3 regions of the Pseudomonas sp. MLB6B genome follow, and region 1 is predicted to be linked to each of the others. Evidence: predicted binding sites of a transcription regulator. Region 1 holds the regulator's gene; each other region holds the start of a gene.
What was found. Region 1 encodes LexA, which represses DNA repair genes until DNA is damaged. Its sites were predicted from a motif close to CTGTNTNNNNANACAG; they were not measured.

Region 1 (6,829 bases):
CGACGAAACCATTCGTCCGGAAACCACCCTCGAAGGCCTGGCCGCACTCAAGCCTGCGTTCAACCCCAAGGGCGGTACCGTGACGGCCGGAAGTTCCTCGCAGATCACCGACGGCGCCTCGTGCATGATCGTCATGTCCGGTCAGCGCGCGATGGATCTGGGCATCGAGCCCCTGGCAGTGATCCGTTCCATGGCGGTGGCGGGAGTGGACCCTGCGATCATGGGCTACGGTCCAGTGCCTTCGACGCAGAAAGCGCTCAAGCGCGCGGGTCTGACCATCGCCGACATCGACTACTTCGAACTCAACGAAGCCTTCGCCGCACAAGCCTTGCCGGTACTGAAAGATTTGAAAGTGCTCGACAAGATGAATGAGAAGGTTAACCTGCACGGCGGCGCGATCGCCCTCGGCCATCCTTTCGGTTGTTCGGGCGCCCGGATTTCCGGGACTCTGCTCAACGTGATGAAGCAGAAGGGCGGCACCCTCGGGGTCGCCACCATGTGCGTAGGCCTCGGCCAGGGCATCACTACTGTGTTCGAACGGCGCTGATCCTTTCGTTGTCACAGCAGCCGGGGCCCAGTGCCCCGGCTTTTGTTTTTCCCTTATGTTCAGGAGCATGTGACATGCAGGTCCAGCCAGGCATCTACCAGCATTACAAAGGGCCTGAGTACCGCGTGTTCGGTACGGCCCGGCATTCGGAAAGCGAAGAGTGGGTCGTGGTCTACCAATGCCTGTACGGCGATTTCGGCCTGTGGGTACGGCCGTTGTCGATGTTCCTCGAGACCGTCGAGATCGACGGACAACAGGTGCCGCGCTTTGCGTTGCGCAAGGCCGAGGCGCCAACGCTCGGGGAGGGGAACGCACCGGGTCTGTAGGCCTTGGACGAAATATGCTTGCAGGGGGCGTTTCGGACCTCAGCGCAAACAGGCTAGGGTGAAGGCATGGCGGGTTATCCATCCGGGCCCGATCCGCGAGCCTTCTGCGCCGACCGCACCGCAGGCAGATTTCGTACACGGCTTGGGCGACTGCGCTTGACCTCATCTTGTCGCCACTATATATAGCGGTGCCGCGTCCGGCACCTGGCGCGTTATTCATCTCCAGATTCAGGAATACACCGATCCATGGGCAAATCGCTGGTCATTGTGGAATCCCCGGCCAAGGCCAAGACCATCAACAAGTACCTGGGCAACCAGTACGTGGTGAAGTCGAGTATCGGCCACATCCGCGACCTTCCCACCAGCGGTTCGGCCAGCGCCTCCAAGGAGCCGGCGGCCAAGCGTGGCAAGGCCGCAGCCGATGCGCCGGTGCTGCCGCCGAAAGAGAAGGCCCGCCGGCAACTGGTGGCGCGCATGGGTGTCGACCCTGACGCCGGCTGGAAAGCCAAATACGAAATCCTGCCCGGCAAGGAAAAAGTCATCGACGAGTTGCGGCGTTTGGCCAAGGATGCCGACACCATCTACCTCGCGACCGACTTGGACCGCGAAGGGGAAGCCATCGCCTGGCACCTGCGCGAAGCCATCGGCGGCGACGACAGCCGTTACAAGCGCGTGGTGTTCAACGAGATCACCAAGAAAGCCATCCAGGAAGCGTTCTCGCAGCCTGGCGAGCTGGACATCGCCCGGGTCAACGCCCAGCAGGCGCGGCGCTTCCTCGACCGCGTGGTCGGTTACATGGTTTCTCCACTGCTGTGGGCCAAGATCGCCCGTGGCTTGTCGGCGGGCCGTGTGCAATCGGTGGCGGTCAAGCTGGTGGTGGAGCGCGAGCGTGAAATCCGTGCCTTCAACCCCGAAGAATATTGGGAAATTCACGCCGACCTGAGCAGCGCCAAGAACGCCAAGGTGCGTTTCGAAGTCGCGCGCCAGAACGGCGAGGCCTTCAAGCCGCTGAACCAGGCCCAAGCCATGGCGGCGCTCGAGCAGCTCAAGACGTCCAGCTACAGCGTCAGCAAACGCGAAGACCGGCCGACCAGCAGCAAGCCTTCGGCGCCGTTCATCACCTCCACCCTGCAGCAGGCGGCGAGCAATCGCCTGGGCTATGGTGTGAAGAAGACCATGATGATGGCGCAGCGCTTGTACGAAGCGGGCTACATTACCTACATGCGTACCGACTCGACCAACCTGTCCGCGGACGCGGTCGAAATGGCGCGCAGCTACATCGAGCACGAATTCGGCAAACAGTACCTGCCTGAATCGCCTGTGGTGTACGGCAGCAAGCAAGGCGCACAAGAGGCGCACGAAGCCATACGGCCTTCGGACGTGAATACGCACCCGAGCAAGCTCAGCGGCATGGAGCGCGATGCCGAACGTCTGTACGAGCTGATCTGGCGCCAGTTCCTGGCTTGCCAGATGCCGCCAGCCCAGTACCTGTCCACCAGCATCACGGCAGTGGCCGGCAACTTCGAGTTGCGTGCCAAGGGTCGGATTCTCAAGTTCGATGGCTACACCCGCGTGTTGCCGCAACAGAGCAAACCAGGCGAAGACGACGTGCTGCCGGAAATGGCCCAAGGCGAGGCGTTGCAGCTGGTCGAGCTCGACCCGAGCCAGCACTTCACCAAGCCGCCGGCGCGCTTCACCGAAGCCAGCCTGGTCAAGGAGATGGAAAAACGCGGGATCGGTCGCCCATCGACCTACGCCGCGATCATCTCCACCATCCAGGACCGTGGTTACGTGACCCTGCACAACCGTCGTTTCTATTCGGAAAAGATGGGTGACATCGTCACCGAGCGGCTCTCGGAAAGCTTCTCCAACCTCATGGACTACGGCTTCACCGCCGGCATGGAAGAGCATCTGGACGACGTCGCCCAAGGCGGACGCGACTGGAAGAACGTGCTCGACGAGTTCTACGGGGATTTCAGCAAGAAACTGCTGACCGCCGAAGCGGCCGAGAATGGCATGCGCGCCAACCAGCCGACCATGACCAACATTCCCTGCAAGGAATGTGGCCGGCCGATGATGATTCGTACGGCGTCCACCGGTGTGTTCCTCGGTTGCTCGGGCTATGCCTTGCCGCCCAAAGAGCGTTGCAAGGCAACGGTCAACCTTGTCCCGGGCGATGAAATCGCGGCCGACGACGAAGGTGAATCGGAATCGCGCGTATTGCGCGGCAAGCATCGCTGCCCGATCTGCGCCACGGCCATGGATGCTTACTTGCTGGATGAGAAGCACAAGCTGCACATCTGCGGCAACAACCCGGATTGCCCAGGTTATGAGATCGAAGAGGGCAGCTACCGCATCAAAGGCTACGAAGGCCCGAGCCTGGAATGCGACAAGTGCGGGAGCGAGATGCAGCTCAAGACCGGCCGCTTCGGTAAGTTCTTCGGCTGTACTAATCCAGCCTGCAAGAACACGCGCAAATTGCTGAAAAATGGCGAGGCCGCGCCGCCGAAGATGGACAAGGTGGAGATGCCCGAGCTCAAGTGCGAGAAGGTCGACGACACTTACGTGCTGCGCGACGGTGCCTCGGGTCTGTTTCTGGCCGCCAGCCAGTTCCCCAAGAACCGCGAAACCCGCGCGCCGTTGGTCAAGGAGATCGTGCCGCACAAGGCCGAGATCGACCCCAAGTACCATTTCCTGTGCGAAGCGCCGCAGCAGGATCCGGAAGGTCGTCCAACCGTGATCCGCTATAGCCGCAAGACCAAGGAGCAATACGTGCAGACCGAAGTCGAAGGCAAGCCGACCGGCTGGAAGGCGTTCTACGACGGCTCGGCCTGGAAGGTCGAAGACAAGCGTTGAGAGGGCGCTCTACAAAGGGCGCTCACTCAAGCGGTATAGGCGGGGGCAAGGCGGGTGACCGACTTGCCCCCGCTGCATTTGGCTTGCGCTGAAGAGCAACCTGCCGTTACAACAGCGGTTCGCCCCACCTTCGAGGACACCACGCGCCATGGCCCAGGAACTGTATACCCGCACCAACCAGAAGTTGTTTTTCGCAGGGCTGGCCCTGGAGTCGATGAGCAAGGCCCAAGAAAGCCGAGCCATGAACGCTCAGGGTTTGATCCAGGCCGAACGCGAGGCGGCGCTGTTCCACCTGTACGGCGGCTTGTTGGGTCTGTGTCATGAGATCGCTGGCTTCTACCGACTGCCGCAGGCCAACGCCACCCAGGCAGAAGCATTGCTCAACGAAGACATGCTGCGCGAGATTGCGATTCCAGAGATGGCCGAGCTGTTGGAGCTGGCAGGCAATCCGCAGAGCTGGTTGGCGCGGCTGCTCAAAGCCCATGCCGACCTGTTTCGACCCCCAATGGCGAAAAAAACGCCCAAGACGGACGTTACCCAACCGCTGATCCAGGCGGTGAACCTGGATGCGCCTGACACACCGGCGCTCAGCTACGAAGAGTTGCAGAGCTGGCGCGCCCATCTGAAAGACGTGGCCAGACGTTTCCGTGACGCGCTGAGTGAGTGCTGATCCCCACAGTGGCTGTTACAATGATGGCCTTTCGTGGAGAACAACCCTTTATGTCAACGTCGTTTCTAGAAATTGTCGAGTTGCCTGATGGTCGCATCGAGCTGCGCCGCGCAGAGGATGAAGGGTCATTGGTGACCTTGAATTTCTCGGAGGATGCCAAGGTATTTCTGCAAGGACAGCATGTCGAAGTGGCCAAGGCCATGCTCAGCGTAGGCGTACAAATGGCGGGGCGGTTGGCCGAAGGCGAACTGGAACGTGACGAAGGGCCGCGTGTGTTGCACTGACGCTGCCGGACTGCCCACAGCTCGCCTTCGAAAGTGAGCGTTGCAGGCAAAGCCTGAACATCAGCTGATGCGGATGTTCAGGCTTTGTGCATTACCGGCACTGGCTGCGCGGATCAACAAGTGCCGAGCGCTGGCGTTGAGGCTGCCCAACCAACTGACGACGGTGTGGCTGCGTTTCAGGCGCAGCGCTTCGCCGGCCAGGTGCAGCGCGCTCTGGGTGCCACGGGGGTGTAGCAGTAGAATGCGTTCGCGGTTCAAACCCGCGTCGCGCAGCCAGGCCTGCGTCAGGCTGGCAGGCGGAGCGATCAGGGTGAGCCAGCGGGTGTCGTCTTTTTCGCTCAACTCTCGCAGGACGGGCGCCAGCAGGCTGTGACAGTGGCCAGACGCACCCCGTAGGCTCAGCTCGCTGAACAGTTCGGGCCGGCAGTAGTCTGCGGACGGTTCGCGGGCCTTCAAGCCAGGTAGCACGGGTTGGGCCAAAAACGCCTCAAACAGTGACAACTGGATATGCTCCGATGCGTGGGTGGACGTGTACATGGCGCCTCCTGGGTCAGCGGCGAATAACGCCGACGCTCAAACCTTCGATGACCAGTTCCTGATCTTTGAGATCGACTTCGATCGGCGCGAACTCGGGATTCTCGGCGATCAGCCAGACTTTGCTGCCTTCGCGCTTGAATCGCTTGACCGTGACTTCATCACCGATGCGTGCGACGACGATCTGGCCATTGCGGGCCTCGCGGCAGGTGTGCACGGCCAGCAGGTCACCGTCGAAGATGCCGACGTCCTTCATGCTGGTGCCATGCACCCGCAGCAGGTAATCGGCACGAGGATTGAAGAAGTCCGGGTTGATGTTGCACGATTGCTCGATGTGCTGTTCGGCAAGGATTGGCGCACCCGCCGCGACCCGACCCACGATGGGCAGGGTGGCGCTCTCGGGCTTGGCTTCGAGGCCCGGAATGCGGATGCCGCGTGAAGCGCCTGGTGTCATCTCGATGGCGCCCTTGCGGGCCAAAGCCTTGAGGTGTTCTTCAGCAGCATTGGGTGATTTGAAGCCCAGCTCCTGGGCGATTTCCGCGCGGGTGGGCGGGAAACCGTTGTCTTCCAAGCAGCGCTTGATGAAGGCGAGGATTTCGGCTTGGCGTGGCGTCAGTTTCAACATGGCATGCGCTCTGTTTTTTTATCCAGTGACTGGGATTATATACAGTAGTGATCCCGCTGCAAGCTTTCCCTTTGCACGCCGCCGCCCGTCGGTCATGGCATGCGAGCTCCAGGCCTGCGGCGGCGCGGGGTGTGGCAGTGATCGAGACGCCCTTGTCAAAATGCGACCGGCAGGTCACGCGACCTTGACAGCGGCGGGGTTGAAACGTATGTTTCAAACAACTGTTTGTCTGGCGAATAGGTAAGTCATGGCTCAATCCGAAACCGTTGAACGCATTCTCGACGCTGCCGAGCAGCTGTTCGCGGAACGAGGCTTCGCCGAGACCTCGCTGCGTCTGATCACCAGCAAGGCCGGGGTCAACCTGGCGGCGGTAAATTACCACTTCGGTTCGAAGAAAGCCCTGATCCAGGCGGTTTTCTCACGTTTCCTCGGCCCGTTCTGCGCCAGCCTCGAGCGCGAACTGGAGCGCCGCCAGGCCCAGCCCGAGCTCAAGCCGAGCCTCGAAGAACTTCTGGAAATGCTGGTCGACCAAGCGCTGGCCGTGCAGCCGCGCAGTAACAACGACCTGTCCACCTTCATGCGCCTGTTGGGCTTGGCCTTCAGCGAAAGCCAAGGGCACCTGCGCCGCTACCTCGAAGACATGTACGGCAAGGTCTTCCGCCGCTACATGTTGCTGGTCAACGAAGCCGCGCCGCGCATTCCGCCGCTGGAGCTGTTCTGGCGCGTCCACTTCATGCTCGGCGCGGCGGCGTTCAGCATGTCGGGCATCAAGGCCCTGCGCGCCATCGCCGAAAACGACTTCGGCCTCAATACCTCGATCGAACAGGTCATGCGCCTGATGGTGCCGTTCCTCGCGGCCGGCATGCGCGCCGACAGTGGCGTGACCGATCCGCGAATGGCCGACGCCCAGTTGCGTCCGCGCAGCAAACCCTCTGTCCAGGGCGCTCCGGCCAAGGCCTGAGGCTGCTCTTCTTGTATTCGAAGGAT
Region 2 (6,829 bases), 970 kb from region 1:
GGTTCACACCCACGCTGAAGTTGGCCGCGAAGACGATCGGAATGTCCTTGCCCGCCTCGGCCAGCAGCTGCTTTTCCTGCTCGCTGAAGCCGGTGGTGCCGATGACCATGGCCTTGCCCGCCTTGCGGCAGAAAGCCAGGTTCTTCAGGGTCACCGAAGGGTGGGTGAAGTCGATCAGCACGTCGAACTCGTCGCTGACCTTGACCAGGTCGTCGGAGATCATCACGCCGATGCGCCCCAACCCCGCCAGTTCACCGGCATCGGCGTTGACCAGCGTGCTGTCGGGGCGATCGATCGCCGCCGTCAGGCCAGCCCTCGGCGCCTGTTGCTGAACGGCCTCGACCAGCACCTTGCCCATGCGCCCAGCGGCGCCCATCACTGCAATACGTCGCATACCCACTCCTTGTCAGAGGTCGCCGAAGAAGCGCTTCACACCCTCGAACCAACCGCTGGCCTTGGGCGAATGGGAGCTGTCACCTTCGAGCGAATCGCGCAGCTCTTCGAGCAGCTCGCGCTGACGACGGCTCAGGTTGACCGGCGTTTCCACCGCGACCCGGCACAGCAAATCGCCCGCCCCGCCACCGCGCACCGGCGCCACGCCCTTGCCGCGCAGACGGAACTGCTTGCCGGTCTGGGTGCCTTCGGGAATGCGCAGCTTGACCCGACCGTCCAGGGTCGGCACTTCCAGCTCGCCGCCCAGGGCCGCTTCGGTGTAGCTGATCGGCACTTCGCAGTACAGGTGCTTGCCGTCACGCTGGAAGATCGCGTGCTCGCGCACGCTGATGACCACGTACAGGTCGCCGGTCGGGCCGCCTTGGGCACCGGCTTCGCCTTCGCCCGACAGACGAATGCGGTCCCCGGTATCGACCCCTGCTGGCACCTTGACCGAGAGGGTCTTGTACTCTTCGACGCGACCTTCGCCGTGGCAAGCGCCACATGGGTCGGTGATGATCTTGCCCTGACCATGGCAACGCGGGCAGGTCTGCTGCACCGAGAAGAAGCCCTGCTGCATGCGCACCTGGCCGATACCGCCACAGGTCGGGCAGGTGGCGGGCGTGGAGCCTTTCTTGGCCCCGGAGCCGTCGCACGGCGCGCAATTGACCAGCGTCGGCACACGGATGTTGACCGACGTGCCGCGCACGGCTTCTTCCAGGTTCAATTCGAGGGTATATCGCAGGTCGCTGCCGCGCTGCGCGCCACCGCGCCCGCCGCGACCACCGCCGCCACCGAAGAAATCGCTGAACACATCACCGAAGATGTCGGAGAAGTTGGCACCGCCGAAGCCCGCGCCACCGGCACCCTGTTCGACACCGGCATGGCCGTACTGGTCGTAGGCGGCACGCTTGCTGGCATCGGACAGCACTTCGTACGCCTCGTTGGCCTCTTTGAAAGAGTCCTCGGCGTCTTTATCGCCCGGGTTGCGGTCGGGGTGGAATTTCATCGCCAGACGGCGGTAGGACTTTTTCAGGTCCGCTTCACTGGCGCCGCGCTCGACACCCAGGACCTCGTAATAATCACGCTTTGCCATAAGTCATTTGCACTCTTGGGGGCGTTTGGCACATTGCCGCGCAGAACCGCGCCAGGCCACAAGCAAGCACCCGCCGTACGCACTGAATGCGCAGACAGATGCTGTAAAAATTCTCGTATTCCAGACACGCCAACGCGGGAGCAAGCCCCCGCGCGGCGACATCCTACCAGCTCACCGCCAAAGGCGGGTCGCTGGGCGACAACTCGCAGAACTTACTGCTTGTTGTTGTCTTTGACTTCCTCGAACTCGGCGTCAACCACGTCGTCGTGCTTGGCTTCGGGTTCTGCCTGCTGTGCGCCGCCCTGAGGCTGTTCGGCTTGCTGCTCGGCGTACATCTTCTGAGCGACAGGCGCGGACACCTTGGACAGCTCTTCGACCTTGGCGTCGATGGCGGCTTTGTCGTCGCCTTTGACGGCAGCTTCCAGCGCAACCACGGCCGCTTCGATGGCGGTTTTCTCGTCGGCGGTGACTTTGTCACCTGCGTCGGCGACCATCTTGCGGGTCGAGTGGACCAGCGCGTCACCCTGGTTACGGGCAGCGGCCAGCTCCTCGAACTTGCGGTCTTCCTCGGCATTGGCCTCGGCATCACGCACCATGCGCTCGACTTCTTCGTCCGACAGACCGGAGTTGGCCTTGATCACGATCGACTGCGCCTTGCCGGTAGCCTTGTCTTTCGCGCCGACGTGCAGGATGCCGTTGGCGTCGATGTCGAAGGTCACTTCGATCTGCGGCACACCGCGTGGAGCAGGCGGAATGTCGGCCAGGTCGAACTTGCCCAGCGACTTGTTCTGCGCCGCTTGCTTGCGCTCGCCTTGCAGGACGTGGATGGTCACGGCGCCCTGGTTGTCGTCGGCAGTCGAGAACACCTGCGACTTCTTGGTCGGGATGGTGGTGTTCTTCTCGATCAGCGCGGTCATCACGCCACCCATGGTTTCGATACCCAGGGTCAGCGGGCTGACGTCGAGCAGCAGAACGTCCTTCACGTCGCCGGCCAGTACGGCGCCTTGGATGGCAGCACCCATGGCGACGGCTTCGTCGGGGTTGACGTCCTTACGCGCTTCTTTGCCGAAGAAATCGGCTACGGCCTTCTGCACCATCGGCATACGGGTCTGACCGCCGACCAGAATCACGTCGTCGATCTTGCTGGCGTCGATACCGGCATCTTTCAGCGCGATGCGGCAAGGCTCGATGGTGCGCTTGACCAGGTCTTCGACCAGCGATTCGAGCTTGGCACGCGAGATCTTCACGTTCAGGTGCTTCGGACCGGTGGCGTCGGCAGTGATGTACGGCAGGTTGACGTCGGTCGACTGGGCCGAAGACAGCTCGATCTTGGCTTTCTCTGCGGCTTCTTTCAGACGCTGCAGGGCCAGAGGGTCGTTCTTCAGGTCCATGCCGGACTCTTTCTTGAACTCGTCGACGAGGTAGTCGATCAGGCGCATGTCGAAGTCTTCGCCACCCAGGAAGGTGTCGCCGTTGGTGGCCAACACCTCGAACTGGTGCTCGCCGTCGACTTCGGCGATCTCGATCACCGACACGTCGAAGGTACCGCCGCCCAGGTCATAGACGATCACGGTGTGGTCGCCCTTGGCCTTGTCCATGCCGTAGGCCAGGGCCGCAGCGGTCGGTTCGTTGATGATGCGCTTGACGTCCAGACCGGCGATGCGACCGGCGTCCTTGGTGGCCTGACGCTGGCTGTCGTTGAAGTACGCAGGTACGGTGATGACCGCTTCGGTCACTGCTTCGCCGAGGTAGTCTTCGGCGGTCTTCTTCATCTTTTTCAGGACTTCGGCGCTGATCTGCGGCGGAGCCATTTCCTTGCCGGCTGCTTCGACCCAGGCGTCACCGTTGTTGGCCTTGACGATCTTGTAAGGCACCAGCTTGATGTCTTTCTGCACGACGTCTTCTTCGAAGCGACGGCCGATCAGACGCTTGACGGCGAACAGGGTGTTGTGGGGGTTGGTCACGGCCTGACGCTTGGCGGACTGGCCGACCAGGATTTCGCCGTCGTTGGCGTAAGCGACGATGGACGGCGTGGTGCGCGCGCCTTCGGCGTTTTCGATGACCTTGACGTTACCGTTTTCGAGGATGGAGACGCACGAGTTGGTGGTCCCCAGGTCGATACCGATGATCTTGCCCATGTGATTCTCCCGAAACTTGAATGAGGTTACAGCGGCGGCTTAGGCCAACTGCGGAAATACTTGAGTGCTTGACACCTAGATGGGGACGCCCGGAAGGATTTCAAGCCTTTTCATCGATAGAAGGTTGCGGCGCGCTCGGCGCCTTGCTGACCACCACCATGGCGGGGCGCAGCAGGCGGCCGTTGAGCAGGTAGCCCTTCTGGAACACGTTGACCACGCTGTTGGGCTCGACGTCGGCGCTTTCCTGAACGGCCATGGCCTGGTGGTGCTCGGCGCTGAACGGCTGGCCGTGCGGATCGACGGCTTCGAGGTGGTGGCGCTTGAGGGTGTCCTGGAACATCTTCAGGGTCAGCTCGACGCCTTCGCGGATCTGCTTGACGTGCTCGTCGTCGGCGTTGGAGTGGGCCAGGGCCAGCTCCAGGCTGTCGATCACCGGCAGCAGGTCGCCCGCGAATTTTTCCACGGCGAATTTGTGTGCCTTCTCGACATCCTGATCGGCGCGGCGGCGCACGTTCTGCAGGTCGGCATTGGCGCGCAGCGATTGATCCTGAGCGGCGGCCAGTTGCTCCTCGAGCGTCTGTACACGGGCAGCCAGGTCGGTGGCGCCGGTGTCTTCGGTATTGAGGTCTTTTTCATCCAACTGTTCGTCAGCCATGGAATCTCTCCTGAGCGATAAGGGGTCGGCGAGCCAGGCTCGCGGGGTCTGACAAGCTATATGGGGCTGGAAAAACCAGCTTCAAGGGGCACCGTGTTCGACAAGCCGCAAATCGCCCTACGTCGCAGGGGCATTGTCAGCCTACGGAGGAACACTGTATAAATAACCAGACCTGAACCTTTGGGAGCGGCCCCCATGCTGGTGCACCTGTCGATCCACAACTACGCCATCGTCGAACACCTCGACCTCGAGCTTGCCCGCGGCATGTCCGTGATCACTGGCGAGACCGGTGCCGGCAAATCCATCATGCTCGACGCCCTCGGCCTCGCCCTGGGCGACCGCACCGACAACGGCGTGGTGCGCCCCGGCGCCGACAAGGCGGACATCCTCGCCACCTTCGACCTGGTCGACATCCCCGAAGCCGCCGCCTGGCTGGCCGAGCGCGACCTGAACAACGACGGTCCGTGCATCATGCGCCGGGTCATCACCGCCGAAGGCCGCAGCCGTGGCTACATCAACGGTACGCCCTGCACACTGGGCGACCTAAAGGCGCTGGGCGAGCTGCTGATCGACATCCACAGCCAGCACGAGCACCAGTCCCTGCTCAAGGCCGACACCCACCGCCGCCTGGTGGACGAGTACGCCGGCGCCGTCGACCTGGCGCGCCAGGTACAACTGGCCTCGCAGCGCTGGAAGCAGACGCGCCTGGAGCTCGAACGCCTGTCCAATTCCGGCGACGAGCAACGGGCCCGCCAGCAACTGCTCAGCTATCAGCTCGAAGAGCTCGACAACCTGGGCCTGGGCGAGAACGAACTCGAACACATCGAGCAGGAACACAAGAACCTGACCAACGCCGAGGCGTTGTTCGGCATCTGCCGGCAGGTCATCGACCAGTGCAGCGAGAACGACTCGGGCAACGTGCTCAGCGCCCTGACCGGCAGCCTCAACCGCCTCGGTGCGGTGGCCGATGCGCCCAAAGCGTTGAACGAGTCCGTCAACCTGCTGGCCAGCGCGCAGATCCAGATCGAAGAGGCGGTCGGCGAACTCAACCGCTTCCTCGACAACTTCGATGCCGATCCTGCCCGCCTGCAAGCGCTTGAAGAGCGCCTCGACACCATCTATACCCTCGCCCGCAAACACCGCGTGCATCCCACCGAGTTGCCGCAGTTGCAACAGCGTCTGCTAGAGGAACTCGAGGGCCTCAATGCCAGCGACGAATCTCTGGAGCAGTTGGCCGACGAACTGGCGGCCTACGCCAAGCACTATAAAGAGAAGGCCGGTGCCCTCAGCGCCCTGCGCAATAAGGCCGCGGTGGAACTCGCCCAGGCGGTCGAACAGGAAATCCAGCGCCTGGGCATGCCCGGCGGCCGCTTCCAGATCGTGCTGCAACCGCTCGACGGCCAGGAACTGTCGCCCTTCGGCCTGGAGCAGATCGAACTGCTGGTCAGTGCCAACCCCGGTCAGCCGCTCAAGGCTCTGGCCAAGGTCGCCTCAGGTGGCGAGCTGTCGCGCATCAGCCTGGCGATCCAGGTGATCACGGCGCAAACCTCGCGCATCCCGACCCTGGTGTTCGACGAAGTCGACGTCGGCATCGGCGGCCCTACCGCGGAAATCGTCGGCCAGTTGCTGCGCCGCTTGGGCGATCGCGGCCAAGTGCTGACCGTGACCCACCTGCCGCAGGTCGCTGCGCAGGGCCATCACCATTTGTTCGTGCACAAGGTGCGCAACAGCGACACCACCCATACCGCCGTGTCCCACCTGGGCAAACGCGAGCGGGTCGAGGAAGTGGCGCGGATGCTGGGCGGCATCGACCTGACCAAGGAATCCCTGGCCCATGCGCGCAAGATGGTCGTGACCAGCAAAAGCTGAAACTAATTTTCAGCAGCCCCAAACGAACAAGGCGACCCGAGGGTCGCCTTGTTTCGTCAGTGCCGCAGTCCGTTACTTCTTCTTGCGCACATACAGGACCAAGTTATGGTCCACCAGCTCGAAGCCATGCTCGGCCACGATCTCTTTCTGACGGCGTTCGATCTCGGCATCCATGAACTCGATCACTTCGCTGGTTTCCACGTTGACCATGTGGTCGTGGTGGCCGCCATCGGACAGCTCGAATACCGCATGGCCGCCGTCGAAGTTGTGGCGAACCACCAGACCCGCTGCTTCGAACTGGGTCAGAACGCGATACACGGTGGCCAGACCGACATCCTCGCCAGCCTCCATCAGCGCCTTGTAGACGTCCTCGGCACTCATGTGACGTTGCTCGGTAGAATCGAGCATCTGAAGAATCTTCACTCGAGGTAGAGTCACCTTGAGCCCGGCTTTGCGTAATTCGCTATTTTCAACCATGGTCAGCTTTCTCGCCGATGCTGCTTCGCAGCTTCTCTTAATACGGGTATGATCGGGGTTTACGTTGTCCAGCCAAGATAGTGGAAGTCGCCCACCGATGCAAAACACCAAGCTCTTGCTAAACAGCCTCACCCTTGTGGGACTGCTCGCACTCGCCGGTTG
Region 3 (6,829 bases), 1.7 Mb from region 1:
TGGTCATCCGCCGCTTTGGCTTGCGTGGCCACGAAAGCAGCACGTTGGAAGATGTCGGTCTGGAAATCGGTCTGACCCGCGAGCGGGTGCGGCAGATTCAGGTCGAAGGGCTCAAACGTCTTCGCGAAATTCTCGAGAAGAACGGCCTTTCCAGCGAATCGCTATTCCAGTGATACGCCTGTAGCGCCCCAAGCCCCGACCTCTTCGGGGCTTTTTTTCGCCAGGAGAAAATGTGGCAAATTTCATCGGTGCGTCATCGCATGTAAGTGTTTTCGCACTCAAGCTGTAGGTAAACGCTGTAGGAAAGGGTAATTACTTATCTAATAGTGCCGTTGGGATTTCCTAAGCACCTGAATTCGTTGGTGTTTGTAGGTTTGTGAAAGTGTTTCGGCCGTAGTGTTTCGTAAACCGAGGCCGTTGTTCTCTCCCAGGGAAACGGTACTATTCAACTGTGCCGACGGACAGGCACAGGCCCTCACGGACGAAGGCCAAGGACATCGCAAGAGGCGATTCATCAGGATGATGTGCAGGAGAGCAGGGACAAATGGAGAAAATGTGGGCGGGTCAAACCGCCCCTTTTTTTGTCCGCTGAAAACTGGAAAAGGCCCTTATAGGGCCTTTTCCGTATGCGCGTGAAGAAGTTCAGCGCTGCAAGTCGGCGATCTTGCCAGGGGTGCCATCGAACTCGGCGGCGTCCGGCAGTGCGTCTTTCTTCTCGGTGATGTTCGGCCAGATTTCCGCCAGTTCCGCGTTCAGCTCGATGAAGTTTTCCATGCCGGATGGAATTTCGTCTTCCGAGAAAATGGCTTGAGCCGGGCATTCAGGTTCGCACAGGGCGCAGTCGATGCACTCGTCGGGGTGAATGACCAGGAAGTTCGGGCCTTCGTAGAAGCAGTCCACCGGACAGACTTCGACGCAGTCGGTGTACTTGCACTTGATGCAGTTGTCGGTGACGACGAAGGTCATTTCTAATTCTCTCCTCAGGCGACGGCAGCATGCCCATCCTTCCAGGGCTGCACGGCTTACGAATGGGGCTGCAGGCCAGGCTAATAACCTGCAGCACTCGCAAACCGCGGCGGATTCTACCAGCTTGCGCGTCGTGGCGTTATAACAGGTTTTTTAGTTGATATAGCATTTCGATAGCTTGGCGCGGCGTCGTGTTGTCCAGGTCCAGCTTGCCCAGCTTCTCGATGGCCGGGTGCGGCAAGCTCGCGAACAGATCGCTCTGGTGCGGGGCTTGTGGCTGGGTGGGCGACGACGCGACCAGGGGTTGTGGCGGCAGGCTGTTGGTTTCCAGCCTGCCCAAGTGTTCCCGTGCGCGCAGGATGACCGGCGAAGGTACGCCTGCCAACTGCGCCACGGCCAGGCCGTAGCTCTGACTGGCGGGTCCTGGCAATACGTGGTGCAGGAAGACGATCCGATCGTTGTGCTCGGTGGCATTGAGGTGAACGTTGGCGACCAGCGGTTCGCTGTCGGGCAGCACCGTCAGCTCGAAGTAGTGGGTGGCGAACAGTGTGTAGGCACGCAGTTGCGCCAAACGTTCGGCCGCGGCCCACGCCAGCGACAAACCATCGAACGTACTGGTACCGCGGCCCACTTCGTCCATCAGCACCAGGCTGCGGTCGGTGGCGTTGTGCAGGATGTTGGCCGTTTCGCTCATCTCCACCATGAAGGTCGAGCGGCCGCCGGCCAAGTCGTCGCTGGAGCCGATTCGGGTGAAGATCCGGTCGACCAGCGACAGCTCGCAGCTCACGGCGGGCACGAAGCTGCCGATGTGCGCCATCAGCACGATCAGCGCCGTTTGCCGCATGTAGGTCGACTTACCGCCCATGTTGGGGCCGGTGATGATGAGCATGCGCGTGTCGTCGTCCAGCGCCAGATCGTTGGCCACGAACGGTGTGGTCAGTACTTGCTCGACCACCGGGTGGCGCCCCTGGGCGATGCGCAGGCAGGGCGTCTCGACGAAGTTGGGGCAGTTCAGGTCGAGGGTCAGGGCACGCTCGGCCAGGTTGCTCAGTACGTCGACTTCGGCCAGGGCCGCGGCGCTGTCCTGCAGCGGCGCCAAGTGTTCGATGAGCGTTTCGAGTAGCGCGTCGTAAAGCAGTTTTTCCCGGGCCAGGGCGCGGCTTTTGGCCGACAGCGCCTTGTCTTCGAACGCTTTCAGTTCGGGGGTGATGAAGCGTTCGGCGCCTTTGAGGGTCTGGCGCCGGATATAGTCGCCGGGCGCCTGTTCGGCCTGCTTGCTCGGCAACTCGATGAAGTAGCCGTGTACCCGGTTGTAGCCCACCTTGAGGTTGGCAAGGCCGGTGCGGGCCTTTTCCCGGGCTTCGAGGTCGATGAGGAACTGGCCGGCGTTTTCGCTGATGGCCAGCAATTCGTCGAGTTCGGCGTCGTAACCGGTCTTCAACACCCCGCCGTCGCGGATCACTGCGGGCGGTGTGTCGATGATGGCCCGCTCCAGCAGGCTGGCCAGCTCCGGATAGGTGCCGGCGATGGCGGCCAGACGTGCCAGGTGCGGGGCTTCCAGTTCCGAGAGGGCGTTCTGCAGTTCCGGCAGGGCGCCAAGGGCATCGCGCAGGCGCGCCAGGTCACGGGGGCGGGCGTTGCGCAGGCCGATACGCGCCAGAATCCGCTCGATGTCGCCGATGTCCTTGAGCTGCGGTTGCAGCTTTTCGAAGCGGAAGCCGTCGAGCAAGCAACGGATGGAGTCCTGACGGGCCTTGAGCACTTTCAGGTCGCGCAGCGGGCGGTTCAGCCAGCGTGCCAGCAAGCGGCTGGCCATGGCGGTCTGGCAACGGTCTATGACCGATTGCAGGGTGTTGTCGCGCCCGCCGGCCAGGTTGACGTCCAGCTCCAGGTTGCGACGGCTGGCGCCATCGAGGATCACCGTGTCGTCCAACCGCTCGTGGCGCAGGCTGCGCAGGTGCGGCAGGGCGGTGCGCTGGGTTTCCTTGGCGTAGGTCAGCAGGCAGCCGGCGGCGCCGATGGCCAGAGTCAGCTTGTCGCAGCCGAAGCCCTTGAGGTCCTTGGTCGCGAACTGCTGGCACAGGCTTTTACGCGCAGAATCCCGGTCGAAATCCCAGGGCGCGCGGCGGCGAGCGCCGCGGCGCTTCTCGGCGGGCAGGCCGGTCGGCCAGTCGTCCGGGAACAGCAGCTCGACGGGGTTGATACGCTCCAGCTCGGCGAGCAGGTTTTCCCAGCCCTTGATCTCCTGGACCATGAAACTGCCGCTGGTGATGTCGAGCACCGCCAGGCCGAACAGGCGTTCGTCGCCCAGCAGGGCGGCGATCAGGTTGTCGCGGCGCTCGTCCAGCAGTGCTTCGTCGCTCACCGTGCCGGGGGTGATGATGCGCACCACCTGGCGCTCGACCGGGCCCTTGCTGGTGGCCGGGTCGCCGATCTGCTCGCAGATCACCACCGATTCGCCGAGTTTGACCAGCTTGGCCAGGTAGCCTTCGGCGGCATGGAACGGGATACCGCACATGGGAATCGACTGCCCCGCCGACTGACCGCGCGCGGTCAGCGTGATGTCCAGCAGCTTGGCCGCCTTCTTCGCGTCTTCGTAGAAGATCTCGTAGAAATCGCCCATGCGGTAGAACATCAACTGGTCCGGATGCTGATTTTTCAGCTTCCAGTACTGTTGCATCATCGGGGTGTGTGCGGCGAGGTCGGACATTACGGGGCCTTACAGCGGTGATTCGATGGGCGATTTTGAAAAGCGCGAATGTTACAGGCTTTTCGGCCAAGTTGCAGGAATCGCCTCGCGATCTTCGGAGCCCGGAGGTGCAACCAAGCGTGTCTCGCGATTGTCTGTTGTGCGGAGAGTGCTAGGGTAATCCGACCCTTCCAAGGAACCTGATCATGGACCCACTCACACAGCTGGGCGAGCGCCTCGGTGAACATTTGCAAAGGCTTCGCGCACAGGTCGCTACGGCCGAATCCTGTACAGGCGGTGGCATCGCCGAAGCGATCACCCGCATCGCTGGCAGCTCGGCCTGGTTCGAGGCCGGCTTCGTCACCTATTCCAATGTGCAGAAAACCCGACAGTTGAACGTGCCGGCGGCATTGTTCGAGCAGGTGGGAGCGGTCAGCCAGGCTGTGGTCGAAGCCATGGCACGAGGTGCCCAGGCCGCCAGCGGTGCGCGTTTCGCGGTGGCGGTGAGCGGCGTGGCCGGGCCCGGTGGCGGCTCTGCCGAAAAGCCCGTAGGCACGGTATGGCTGGCCTGGGCCGATGGCCCGCACGTGCGCAGCGAACGCCATCTGTTCGCTGGCGACCGGGAGGCGGTGCGCCGGCAAACGGTGCAGCGGGCCCTGGAAGGTTTGTTACAGCTTGGCGTTGAGTAAATCGAACACAGGGGGTTTGCGGAAACGCTTCCCTGTGGAATAATACTGGCTACTTATACAGTACATGGCCGTCAGGGCCTGTCGATCACGTGAGGATATCAATGGACGACAACAAGAAGCGCGCCTTGGCTGCGGCCCTGGGGCAAATCGAGCGGCAATTCGGTAAAGGTGCCGTGATGCGCATGGGCGACCATGAGCGTCAACGCATTCCGGCCATCTCCACCGGCTCCCTGGGCCTGGACATCGCGCTGGGCATCGGCGGTCTGCCAAAGGGCCGTATCGTCGAAATCTACGGCCCGGAATCTTCGGGTAAAACCACCCTTACGCTGTCGGTCATCGCCGAAGCGCAGAAGGCCGGTGCCACCTGCGCCTTCGTCGACGCCGAGCACGCCCTCGACCCGGAATACGCCGGCAAGCTGGGCGTCAACGTCGACGACCTGCTGGTGTCGCAGCCCGATACCGGTGAGCAGGCTCTGGAAATCACCGACATGCTGGTGCGCTCCAACGCGGTCGACGTCATCATCGTCGACTCCGTGGCGGCTCTGGTGCCCAAGGCCGAGATCGAAGGCGAAATGGGCGACATGCACGTCGGCCTGCAGGCGCGTCTGATGTCCCAGGCGCTGCGCAAGATCACCGGTAACATCAAGAACGCCAACTGCCTGGTGATCTTCATCAACCAGATCCGTATGAAGATCGGTGTGATGTTCGGTAGCCCCGAAACCACCACCGGCGGTAACGCGCTGAAGTTCTACGCCTCCGTGCGTCTGGACATCCGCCGTACCGGCGCGGTGAAAGAGGGCGACGAAGTGGTGGGCAGCGAAACCCGCGTCAAGATCGTCAAGAACAAGGTGTCGCCACCGTTCCGTCAGGCTGAATTCCAGATCCTGTACGGCAAGGGCATCTACCGCAATGGCGAAATCATCGACCTGGGCGTTGCCCATGGCTTCGTCGAGAAGTCCGGTGCCTGGTATAGCTACCAAGGCAACAAGATCGGTCAGGGTAAGGCCAACTCGGCCAAGTACCTGGCAGAAAACCCGGCGGTGGGCGCAGAGATCGAGAAGCTGATTCGCGACAAGCTGCTCAACCTCGATGCCGCAGCGGCTGCCGCAGCGAAAGCCGACGCTAGCGCAAAAGCCGGCGACGTTGCCGATGTTGACGCCGACGCAGACGCCTGACCTGCGCCATGTCCGTCGTACTTGACACCCCTGTCGCCGTACGGCGGACCGCCATGGACCTGCTCGCACGCCGCGAGCATGGGCGTGTGGAGCTGACGCGAAAGCTACGTCAGCGAGGCGCTTCCGATGAACTGATCGAGCCCGCGCTCGATCGGCTCGCCGAGGAAGGCCTGCTTAGCGAGGCGCGTTATCTGGAAAGCTTCATTCGTTACCGTTCCAACTCGGGTTACGGCCCGGCGCGGATACGTGAGGAACTGGGGCAACGTGGTCTGGATCGCGGCGACATCGACCAAGCGCTGCGCGAAAGCGGAGTCAGTTGGGCCGAGAAGCTGCGAGACGTCTGGCAGCGCAAGTTCGATGGGCTTCGCCCTGAAGACCCGCATACGCGCGCCCGGCAGACGCGCTTTCTGGCCTACCGCGGTTTCTCCATGGAAATGATCGGCCGCTTGCTCAGCGGCCGTGATCTCGACGACTGAAGTCCAGTCAGCTTCAAATCCCTTTATTTTTTCGTTGGGTCTAGGCTTCGGCCGGCTGCGCCCAATTCTCCGCACGGTTGATGAAATCGATCAGCGCGCGAAGGCGTCCCTGGTCGCGGCCGGGAAAGGCAAACGTCAGGCGCGTCAAATGACCGTAGTCCTCGCTTTCGCGACCGACAGGGCCATCGGGTGCTTGGCGATAACCGCCCCCGGCACTCAAATCCACGAATGCTTCTTCCAGTTCGTTGAGCGCCGTTTCGCTCAAGGGATGGCGCATGCGGATCATGAAATCCCGATCCAGCCAGCGGCTGGAGTGGTAATTGGCATAGAAGCGCTCGATCTCGTCCACCGCGTCCTCGGGCCGAGCGACCAGTTTCATCAGGTTGAGGTCGTTGGGCAGGATGTAGCGGTTGTCTTTGAGCTGCTTACTGAGGAAGTCCAGGCAGTCCCGCCAGAACGTGCCACCTGGCGAGTCCAGCAGTACCACCGGCACCAGCGGGCTTTTTCCGGTCTGGATCAAGGTCAGCACCTCCAACGCTTCGTCGAGGGTGCCGAAGCCGCCTGGGCAGAGTACCAGCGCGTCCGCCTCCTTGACGAAAAACAGCTTGCGGATAAAGAAGAAGTGGAAGGGCAGCAGCTTATCCGTGCCATCCACCGTGGCGTTGGCATGCTGCTCGAAGGGCAGGGTGATGTTGAAGCCCAGACTGTGGTCGCTACCGGCGCCTTCATGGGCCGCCGCCATGATGCCGCCGCCTGCGCCAGTGATGACCATCAGGTCCGCTGCCGCCAAAGCGGCGCCCAGTTGCCGTGCCAAGTCGTATAACGGATGCTCGA

Region 2: the regulator LexA is predicted to act here: its motif matches at 4,476-4,491, upstream of recN (DNA repair protein RecN).
Region 3: the regulator LexA is predicted to act here: its motif matches at 4,390-4,405, upstream of recA (recombinase RecA).

What each region holds. Positions count from the first base shown of each region.
Region 1 covers NZ_CP199313.1:3,714,680-3,721,508, reverse strand. Annotated here, with positions in the region: gene fadA (acetyl-CoA C-acyltransferase FadA) at 1-547, shown strand, start outside; gene ACSMEV_RS16460 (DUF1653 domain-containing protein) at 622-873, shown strand; gene topA (type I DNA topoisomerase) at 1,120-3,729, shown strand; gene ACSMEV_RS16450 (DUF6586 family protein) at 3,878-4,399, shown strand; gene ACSMEV_RS16445 (hypothetical protein) at 4,450-4,683, shown strand; gene sulA (SOS-induced cell division inhibitor SulA) at 4,744-5,220, opposite strand; gene lexA (transcriptional repressor LexA) at 5,234-5,842, opposite strand; gene ACSMEV_RS16430 (TetR/AcrR family transcriptional regulator) at 6,090-6,803, shown strand.
Region 2 covers NZ_CP199313.1:61,358-68,186, forward strand. Annotated here, with positions in the region: gene dapB (4-hydroxy-tetrahydrodipicolinate reductase) at 1-394, opposite strand, end outside; gene dnaJ (molecular chaperone DnaJ) at 407-1,528, opposite strand; gene dnaK (molecular chaperone DnaK) at 1,741-3,666, opposite strand; gene grpE (nucleotide exchange factor GrpE) at 3,767-4,321, opposite strand; gene recN (DNA repair protein RecN) at 4,517-6,190, shown strand; gene fur (ferric iron uptake transcriptional regulator) at 6,263-6,667, opposite strand; gene ACSMEV_RS00305 (outer membrane protein assembly factor BamE) at 6,765-6,829, shown strand, end outside.
Region 3 covers NZ_CP199313.1:2,050,244-2,057,072, forward strand. Annotated here, with positions in the region: gene rpoS (RNA polymerase sigma factor RpoS) at 1-173, shown strand, start outside; gene fdxA (ferredoxin FdxA) at 643-966, opposite strand; gene mutS (DNA mismatch repair protein MutS) at 1,106-3,676, opposite strand; gene ACSMEV_RS08945 (CinA family protein) at 3,862-4,344, shown strand; gene recA (recombinase RecA) at 4,446-5,519, shown strand; gene recX (recombination regulator RecX) at 5,528-5,995, shown strand; gene ACSMEV_RS08960 (LOG family protein) at 6,036-6,829, opposite strand, start outside.